Regions from separate parts of the Pelorhabdus sp. sgz311001 genome, predicted to be linked through region 1. Evidence: riboswitches for the same ligand, from Rfam matches in the RefSeq annotation. Region 1 holds a riboswitch; each other region holds the start of a gene.
The links. A riboswitch is a leader RNA that binds a small molecule or an ion and turns the genes downstream of it on or off. The one in region 1 is predicted to bind cyclic di-GMP.
Positions count from the first base shown of each region.

Region 2: linked by a shared signal. The riboswitch ahead of AC0MXB_RS10035 (methyl-accepting chemotaxis protein) and the one ahead of AC0MXB_RS15455 (putative bifunctional diguanylate cyclase/phosphodiesterase) in region 1 are both predicted to bind cyclic di-GMP.
Region 3: linked by a shared signal. The riboswitch ahead of AC0MXB_RS01495 (response regulator) and the one ahead of AC0MXB_RS15455 (putative bifunctional diguanylate cyclase/phosphodiesterase) in region 1 are both predicted to bind cyclic di-GMP.

Region 1 is NZ_JBVXUT010000006.1:134,660-137,732, forward strand. It holds tRNA gene AC0MXB_RS15450 (tRNA-Asp) at 1-76, opposite strand, end outside; gene AC0MXB_RS15455 (putative bifunctional diguanylate cyclase/phosphodiesterase) at 157-1,872, opposite strand; cyclic di-GMP riboswitch class I at 1,942-2,027, opposite strand; gene pyrE (orotate phosphoribosyltransferase) at 2,088-2,660, opposite strand; gene pyrF (orotidine-5'-phosphate decarboxylase) at 2,660-3,073, opposite strand, start outside.
Region 2 is NZ_JBVXUT010000003.1:275,599-278,671, reverse strand. It holds gene AC0MXB_RS10045 (methyl-accepting chemotaxis protein) at 1-129, shown strand, start outside; gene AC0MXB_RS10040 (hypothetical protein) at 229-885, shown strand; cyclic di-GMP riboswitch class I at 989-1,078, shown strand; gene AC0MXB_RS10035 (methyl-accepting chemotaxis protein) at 1,276-2,964, shown strand.
Region 3 is NZ_JBVXUT010000001.1:285,407-288,479, forward strand. It holds gene AC0MXB_RS01490 (lysophospholipid acyltransferase family protein) at 210-1,094, opposite strand; cyclic di-GMP riboswitch class I at 1,278-1,363, shown strand; gene AC0MXB_RS01495 (response regulator) at 1,427-1,915, shown strand; gene AC0MXB_RS01500 (NAD(P)-dependent oxidoreductase) at 2,252-3,073, shown strand, end outside.

The sequences.
Region 1 (3,073 bases):
GGCGACCCGGATGGGACTTGAACCCACGACCTCCGCCGTGACAGGGCGGCATTCTAACCAACTAAACTACCGGGCCGAACCAGCTTTTATATAATAACATATTATATATACTTTGGCAAGAACTTTTTACTAGTACTTTTTCTTCTCGCATTTACCTTAGCAGCAGCTTTGACAAAACTGCTTGGAGACAAGAACTTCCTCTAAAGATGCAGGTCTCCCTAAATAATAACCTTGCCCACAATCAACTTCTAATTTCTTTAAAATATGCCAAATGGCATCATTTTCGACAAACTCAGCAATCGTTTTCTTTCCCAACGTATGGGCTACCGCATTCATCGCTTGTACAAGAGCCTGTTGCTTGGGATTATTCTCTAGGTTTCTTACAAAGGATCCATCAATTTTCAAATAGTCAACTGGCAGCTTTCCTAAGTGAGAAAAAGAAGAGAAACCGACACCAAAATCATCTAGAGCAAAATGACAGCCGAGCTTCTTTAAACCATTAATCCATTTTTCTACTATTGATAAATCCTTGATTGTCGCACTTTCTGTAATCTCAAAACCAAGTCGATTTGGCTCTATGCCGCTTTCTAGTATAGAGCGTTCAATCCAGCTTAAGAGCCCTTCATCACTCAGGGTAAAACCTGATAAGTTCACAAAAATTCTTAACTGCGGCTGATTTTCAAGTACCGAAAGTGTTTTCGATATCACCCAGCGATCAATAGAGGCTATGAGACCACTCTTTTCCGCCACAGGAATAAAGTCAACTGGTGAAATAATATGGTCACCATCTATTAGCCGGATCAGCGCCTCATAATGAATAATGCCCTTGCCTGACTGATAAATAGGCTGAAACACTAGTTTAAACTGATCACGTCGTAATGCCTGATAAATTAAAGCCACTTTGCGATTCATTTCAAAAATACGACGACGGTCATCAATATCACTGATAAGCATAACCCGGTTTTTTCCGGCTTCCTTAGCCTGATGAACCGCGGCATCTACATAAGAAAAAATACGTTTTACTTCAACCGCTTCATCAATATAGACAATACCAATACTTGCCGTAACGCGAAGAGGAATTTTGCTGGCATCGACATAAAAGTTTTCTTTTTCTAATGTTTTTAAGAGCCTTGTAGCCATGCAGTTCGCCTTTTCCAAGGTAGTCTCATACAGAAAAATTAAAAACTCATCGCCGCCTAAACGGGCTAAAAAATCACCTTTACGCAGGTTGCGCTTCAATAATTTTACAGCCTGTTGCAATAAACGGTCACCCGCCTTATGGCCATACGAATTATTGACAAGATTAAAATTATCAAAATCAAGTAGCAGTAACGCGCTTTTTTGCGCCACACAACCATTTGTGCCTGTCTTTTTCAAATGTTCTTCTAAATAGTAGCGGTTTGGAATATCTGTAAGATAATCATAGTGGGCCAAATGCCATAGTCTTTCTTCCATCTGCTTGCGATGACTAATATCACGGATAATACTCAATAAAACAGGCACCCCAGCTACAATGCTTCGTTGCGATTGAACCTGCACGTAAAAAACCGTACCATTTTTCCGCTTATGCTTTGCTTCAAAACAAACGCCGGCGGCTCCGGCTAATTTCATCTGTTCTAAAATTAGAGCTGCTTCCGTACCGTCTTCCCGCACATCAAAAATCGTTAAAGCTGTGAGTTCTTCCGCTGAGTAGCCATAGACACGAAGCGCAGCATCATTACCTGCTAGAATTTGCCCTTCTAAAGCTATAAATAAAATAATATCTCCTGTCTTTTCTGCGAGAACCTGATATTTTTGAATCTGCGCTTCTATTTCGGCAAACAAAATCTTTTCTTGCGCCTTTCCTACCGACTCAGAATCATTTTTCTTCACAAAAAATCCTCCTACCTCGCGCTCTCAAAAAAATAAAAGACCAGGCCTGACACCTGGTCTATCTATACAGGGAGCAACCTGGCAATCATAGACATCCTGTCTTTAGACCCATAGCTTTGCGTCCTTATCTTTCGATAAGTTTGCCATATTCATTATCTTTATTTATATCATAACATGCTAATAACTGTCAATTCAGGACTTCTTAAATAGTTTACTTAAATTTTCCGACTGCCCCGTTTGGTAATAGGAGTTCCGGCTTTGCAAGCGGGACATTCTTCTGGTGCAAAAGACGCCACATCAAGATGCAACAACGCCTCAGTCGGCGCTTCAAAGGAAGCTTTACCACCGCTGCGATCCACAAGAATCCCCACCCCAGCAATAATTCCGCCTGTTGGTTTAATTGTGTCAATCACTTCCTGCACCGAGCCACCTGTTGTAACGATATCTTCCACGACGAGAACGCGTTCACCGGGATCGACGTAAAAACCGCGCCGCAGTGCCATTTTGCCGTTTTCCCTTTCCGTAAAGAGCGCTCTTGTACCAAGCTCTTTAGCCACTTCATGAGCCAAAAGAATACCGCCAGTCATCGGTCCGATAACTACGTCAATCTTAGCATCACGAAATTTTTCAGCTAAAGCTTTGCATAACGTTTCGGTATGTTTCGGCTGCTGCAGTACCTGAAATTTCTCAACATACATCATACTATGACGGCCAGAGGTCAATAGAAAATGGCCTTCTAAAATCGCCCCAGTTTGTATAAATAACTCTTTTACTTCTGCTTCAGTCATCATACCGTCTCCATTTCTGCTAGTATTTTTTCTACGGCCAAGTTCTTGTCGGCCGCCTGCGTAATAGGCCGCCCAATAACTAAATGCGTTGCCCCTGCCGTAAGAGCCGCTGCTGGCGTACTGGCGCGACTTTGATCTTGCAATGCTGCTCCGGCTGGTCGAATTCCCGGCGTGACGATCAAGAAGTCGTCGCCGCAGGCTTTTCGAATCATCGCGGCTTCATGAGGCGAAGCGACAACGCCGTCCATCCCCGCCGATTTAGCTAGCTTAGCTAACGTTAAAACTTCTTCACCAATCGCAAGCGGGCAGCCCACTTGCTTCAAAGCTACCTCGTCCATACTTGTTAATATAGTAACAGCTAAAAGTTTGGGGACCTCACGATTTTCCGCCGCAGCACTTTCCTTCACAGCTTG
Region 2 (3,073 bases), on a different contig from region 1:
GAAACTCAGACGATTTCAGCTGCTACAGAAGAGCAATCTGCTTCGATGGAAGAAGTAGCGGCGGCTAGCCGGAGTCTGTCTGATTTGGCGAAAGCCTTAGAACAGGAAATTCAACGGTTTAAATTGTAAAGCAAATTTTAATAAATGATTAGAGCAAAGAAGCTCTCGGAGAAATCCGGGAGCTTTTTGTTCTTTTTTAAACAGACTGAGTAAAGGAGGCGTCTAAACATGGGAACGCTAACAGATATTGAATCGTTTTTGCAGGATACAGTCATTATGGTCGCAGATATTCTTAGCCTTGAAGCTGTTGTCGTAGATTGCAACTTGAAAGTGATTGTTGGAACAGGAATTTATCGTGAGGAAAGAGGAATGTATGTAGGGGAGGGGACTTTATCAGCTTACTGCATGAAGCTGCGAGAGCCTCTCTTAGTAGTCAATCCTAGACTGCATGATTTGTGCCGTTCGTGTGCGCGGCGGGGACGTTGTCCCGATGCTGCTGAAATTTGTATTCCCATTCAAGTAGAAAACCGAGTTTATGGTACGCTTATTTTACTTGCTGTCAACCAGGAGCAGCGGAGTCTACTTTTAGGGCAAGAAGTTAAATTAATACGCTTTGGCCAGTGGCTTGCCGAGATATTTAGTCAGAAGCTGATTGCTTTACAATTTGGGTCTAATCGGGAACCGGATAGAGAAAAGGCAAAACCGATCGTGTCTTTTGCTGAACTAGAACATCAAGCGCTGTTAGCAGCTTTGGCGCGTTTTGGCGTTTCTACAGCGGGAAAACTTGCTATATGTCAAGCCCTAGGCATTAGCATTGCAACCTTCTATCGTAAAGTCAAAGAGTATGGGATTAATATTCGCGATAAACAATATGAGAGGAAATGAATTTTTTAGAATTATCTTGACATTTTTTTTCTTTCAGTACAGAATAGAATTCGACAGTTTTGTTTGTTTTTATAATGCCTTATGGCGTTAATTATTGTAAAATAGAAATATATAGCAAACTTGTCGAAAGACAAGGACGCAAAGCTATTGGGTCTAAGGAAAGTATATATTCTAAGACAGCCAGGTTGCTTGATTTTTGCGGGAATTCGCCGGGGCGCCGAAAAGCACTGCGTCGAATTTTTTGCTATGTTTGCAATACTTAACAAATGAGGTAGTTGATGAACGGTAAAGATAGCAGCGAAAAAGCTGCACGCCGCAGGAAGGGAGGTTAGTTGTTAGTTTTGATTTGAGGGTCTAGCGGGACTTATCAAGCACAAAGGCGGGACGATTATGCGTGTAACAATTGGTAAACAAATTATCTTGGTATGTGTTCTTATTGTGTTGGCTTTTACGGGTCTAAATATTTATACCTATTTCCAAATTCAAAAGGTGCAGGAAGATTATGAAGGCTTATTAAAACGCAGTGTTCCTTTAGTCGTTGATATTAAAGAATTAAGTCGCGAACTGAGTACTCAGTCGGCTGAAGTCAGAGGCTTTATTTTGTCAGCGGATCCACAGTATGTTGATCGTTATGAAGCATCAAAGAAGAAAACAGCAACTGTTTTGTCGGACTTAGAGGGAAAGTTGATTACGCCTGAAGGCAAACAGAAAGTGGCCGAATTGAAAGCCTCTTTAGCTGATTACGATAAAATTGCCGAGCAAGGACTTACCCTTCGAAAGACCCAAGGCCAGGCGGAAGCGGTGAAAGCGGTTGCGGCTTCTGGCGCCAAGATTATTGCCGCCGATAAGAATATGGAAGACACTGTTAAGTTTTTAGAAGATCGTATGGAGCTGAGAAGACAGGAAACTCAAGCCGATGTAACAAAGATTCAGTCTCTCTTATTTATTCTTGACGGAATTATTCTTGTGATCGGCGCCTTACTAGCCTGGTATTTGGCTAGACGAATCTCTCGGCCGCTCAATGATGTGTCGCAGGCGGCGCAGCGCATTGCCGATGGGGATTTGGGCGTACATAATATTTCTTATCAAGCCAATGATGAAATCGCTGATATGATCCGCTCTTTTTCGCATATGCGCGAAAATCTGCGGAAGTTAGTTGGAAGTGTAGCTAAGTCAGCGCAACAAGTGGCTGCTGCTAGTGAAGAGCTGACAGCGAGCTCGAATCAGTCAGCTCAGGCCGCGACACAAGTGGCCGAAACTGTTACCTGTGTGGCTGGTGGCGCTACCAATCAATCGACAGAAATTGATAAAGCAGCCAGTGTAGTGGAAGCTATGTCGCAGGAGATTCATCAGATTACATCACATGCCCAGGAAGTGACCAAAAAATCCGAAGAAACAGCACAAGCTGCTAGCGTGGGCGGCGAAGCCGTAACACAAGCTACGCAACAAATGAATTTGATTCAAGATTCTGTGGTATCATCAGCAAAAGTAGTACGCCGTCTTGGTGAACGTTCTCAGCAGATTGGTGAATTTGTTACGATGATCAGCGGGATTGCCAGTCAGACGAATTTACTGGCGCTCAATGCGGCTATTGAGGCGGCGCGGGCTGGTGAGCAAGGACGCGGCTTTGCCGTTGTAGCGGAAGAAGTTCGTAAGCTGGCTGAACAGTCCCATGAAGCAGCAGAGAAAATTACGGGAATTATTCATGATATTCAATCCGAAACAGCTGAAGCCGTTACCGTTATGGATCGGGAAACTGATGAAGTATCTAGAGGGGCTCAAGTTATTGCTACAACAGGTGAGCGTTTTCAGTTTATTGAACGCATGGTTCTTGACTTGACGGGACAAATTGGTTCGATTAATTCGGCTGCGCAAAATCTGATGACTGCCAGTGATGACGTTGTCAATTCTGTAGAAGCCATCAGAGGCGTTGCATCGTCGACGGCTTGTGATACTCAGTCAATTTCAGCAGCGACGCAAGAACAGTCGGCTTCGATGGAAGAGATTGCTTCAGCCAGCCAAACTTTGGCGCAAATGGCTATGGAATTGCAAGATGTTGTTGCTAAATTTCATCTTTAATATAATAGTTTAGAAAGATTATAAGAGAGACTTGTCGATTTGACAGGTCTCTTTTTGCATCCATTGAATATTTTGAGGGGCAAGTGTACAATAAATACAGAAATGGATT
Region 3 (3,073 bases), on a different contig from region 1:
AGTTCAGCACCTCTATCATTCGTAGTTTCTAATGATTGTACAAAATTTCACTTGCACCCTATAAATACCTATTCGTTCCTCAAAAGGAAAATCCTTCCTTTTGAAAGGAGGAGATTAAATCTTTTTGACTTAATTTGCTATTTCATTAAAAAAGGCTGTCTCTAGGAAGTTACAAAATCTTTTGTACTTCCTTAAAGACAGCCCTAAATTTATTGTTTGGGATATTTTGTATTCCAGCGTTTGCGAAACCAAATCCAGTCTGATGGATGGTTACGAATCGCTTCTTCAATCGCTTGCGTCATTTTTGCAGTGTTTTCATAAAGTTCTTGTGTTTCATCATCGTATCGTTCATAAGGAAAAGCTGGTTTGATAACAATTTGATGGCCTCCCTCAGGACGATGAAAAATAAAGGCCGGCACAATAATAGAACCGAACTTGCGGGCAAATACTGCCGGACCTGCTGGCGTGGCTGATTTTCGATTAAAAAAGTCAACAAAAATGCCGTCAACACCACCGTCTTCATCTGCTAAAAACCCTAGGGCTTTTCCCTTTTTTAAGGCTCGTGCCGCTTTTACAAGCTCGGCGCCACTACGATTAAATACTTCCAGCCCCATTTTTTCGCGATATTCATTGAGTAATCGCGTATAGTGAGGATTTGGTTGTGGTTTGGCGATCGTTGTAATCGGCAGTCCTGTGTTAGCTAGGACTGCGCCGAGCCACTCCCAATTACCTATATGGGCGGTAAGAAGTACCACGCCGCGTCCTTGTTCAATGGCCCCCCTTAAATGCTCCAGACCTTCAATCGCAATATGTTTTTTGATTTTTTCTGGAGTAAGGGCAGGCGTATAGAGAACTTCCATCAAGGTTTGTCCTAAATTACCAAAAACTGTATGGACGATTTGTTTCGCCTCGGACAATGAAATTTGCAGACAATCCATGCTTTGACTGATGGCACGGCGTCGTTGGCGCGCACCGACAAGATAGAAGAGGTAACCTAGACTTCGTCCAATATGGCAGACAAGCGAATAAGGTAGAAGGCAGACGAAAGCACTGATTGCCTTTAGTAGATTATATTGAAAATTTTTAAATAGCATATGTGTCTCTCCCTAGATAGACAATTAAAATAAATTTTTGACATTAGTTTAATTGTAGTTTATTTATAAATGTTTGTAAACAAAAGAGCTAAGCAACAAATATTGTCACATTTCTACTTGTTTCCGCTTTTGTTTTACGGTATAGTATAATTAAACAAAATAAATAAGTAGAACTTTACAAGCTCTACTGATTGGCAAACCTTCTGAAAGGATGGGACGCAAAGCCATGGGTCTAATGATTTTATATCGAAGACTGCCAGGTTGTATTCACGCAAAGTAAGAGCGGAATGAACAGGCAGTTTTTTTATTTTTCAAAGAGCAGGAGGATGGCGTTGAAATTATTATTTGTTACCCAAGACGAACTTTGGCTGCAACGATTGCAGGAGCAGTGCAAAAAAAAAGATTTTTGTTGCGATGTTTTTGAGGACGTCGCTGCGGCAATAAGTGCATATCGCCAACAGTCTGATGAATATAGTTTGGTTATAGTGGATTTTTCGGGAGATTTTGACGGGTTTGACTTTACGCAAAAGCTTCGTGCTGTGTCGACGAAGCAATCTATTTTAGCTGTTAATAGCATGATCGAACCACAGCTGTTGCTGAAAGCAGCACTTAGCGGAATTTCTTTTTTCTTACCGAAGGCGGTTGAAATGGACGATTTTCTGGCTTTACTATGCCAAATTAGCGATCAGTTTAAAGTGCAAAAAAAAGAACAAGATGAAAAGGACGGGCTTGCGAAAGAATATATTCGCTTACGTCGTGAATATGGTGAGATGCAGGTTCAAATTAAAAAATACGAGGCTTTGCTGGCAATGCAGCAATAAGAGCATTTGTATTCTAGAAAATAGTAAAGGGCTACCGCATATAAGAAAGATTTCGAGCCTATGTTGTGAGGGGTGCGTAAACAAATCACAAGATAAGCTAGAGTTTTTCCTTGGTGCGGTAGTCTTTTTTTTAGAATCCGCCGCTCCATTTAATTATTCTAGAAATTTTTATATGTTTAGTGTATGATAGCAATAAGAAAAAATCGAATTTTATCTATAGGAAATTCGATTCTTTTGTTAAGACTAGAGGATATTGTTCGTTATCCAAAGGTTTTTGCTTACTGCAAGCGAGAAAATATAGAAGTGCAGAAGCTTATGGATGTGGAGGGGATTGGATTGCTTATTGATCAAAAAAGTAATTTTGAAGAACAGTCGTTAGATTTTCATGAAATTGACGCCGGTTTTACGACGAAAGAGGCAATTGCGGAAGCAAAACGTTGTCTTAATTGTGCAAAACCGTTTTGTCGTACAGGCTGTCCGATTGAGAATGAAATTCCTAGTTTTATCGCAGAACTTGCTAAAGGGAATATTGGCGCTGCTAGTGAAGTGATTGCCAGACGCAGTAATCTTCCTGCTGTATGTGGGCGGGTATGTCCTCATGAAAAACAGTGCGAAGCTGCCTGTATATTAAATAAAAAGAACGCAGGTATTAAGATTGGCAAACTAGAACGTTTTATTGCTGATTTTGATGCAGAAATGGATATTAGTCCAATTCATAAAAAAATCGTTCATAAAGGGAAGGTTGCCGTAATTGGTTCGGGTCCTGCCGGATTAACCGTAGCAGGTGATTTGGCGAAGCTAGGTTTTACTGTAACTGTTTTTGAAGGGCAGAAAGAGCCTGGCGGTGTTTTGATGTATGGAATTCCTGAATTCCGTTTAAATAAAGAAGTTGTTCGTCGTGAAATTGCTCGAATTGAAAGATTGGGCGTTTCATTTGAAACAGGAATTTTAATCGGTCCTGATAAAACCGTTGATGAGCTTTTTGCTGACGGTTATGATGCTGTGTTTATGGGGACAGGAACTGCTTTGCCTAAAGAACTTCATATTCCTGGTAAAGATTTGCCTGGTGTTATTCAGGCGACGTATTTTCTTGGTATGGTTACATTAGCAAATGAAAAAGGGATTGACGGACAGGAAATTCCGGTACAAAAAGGAGAT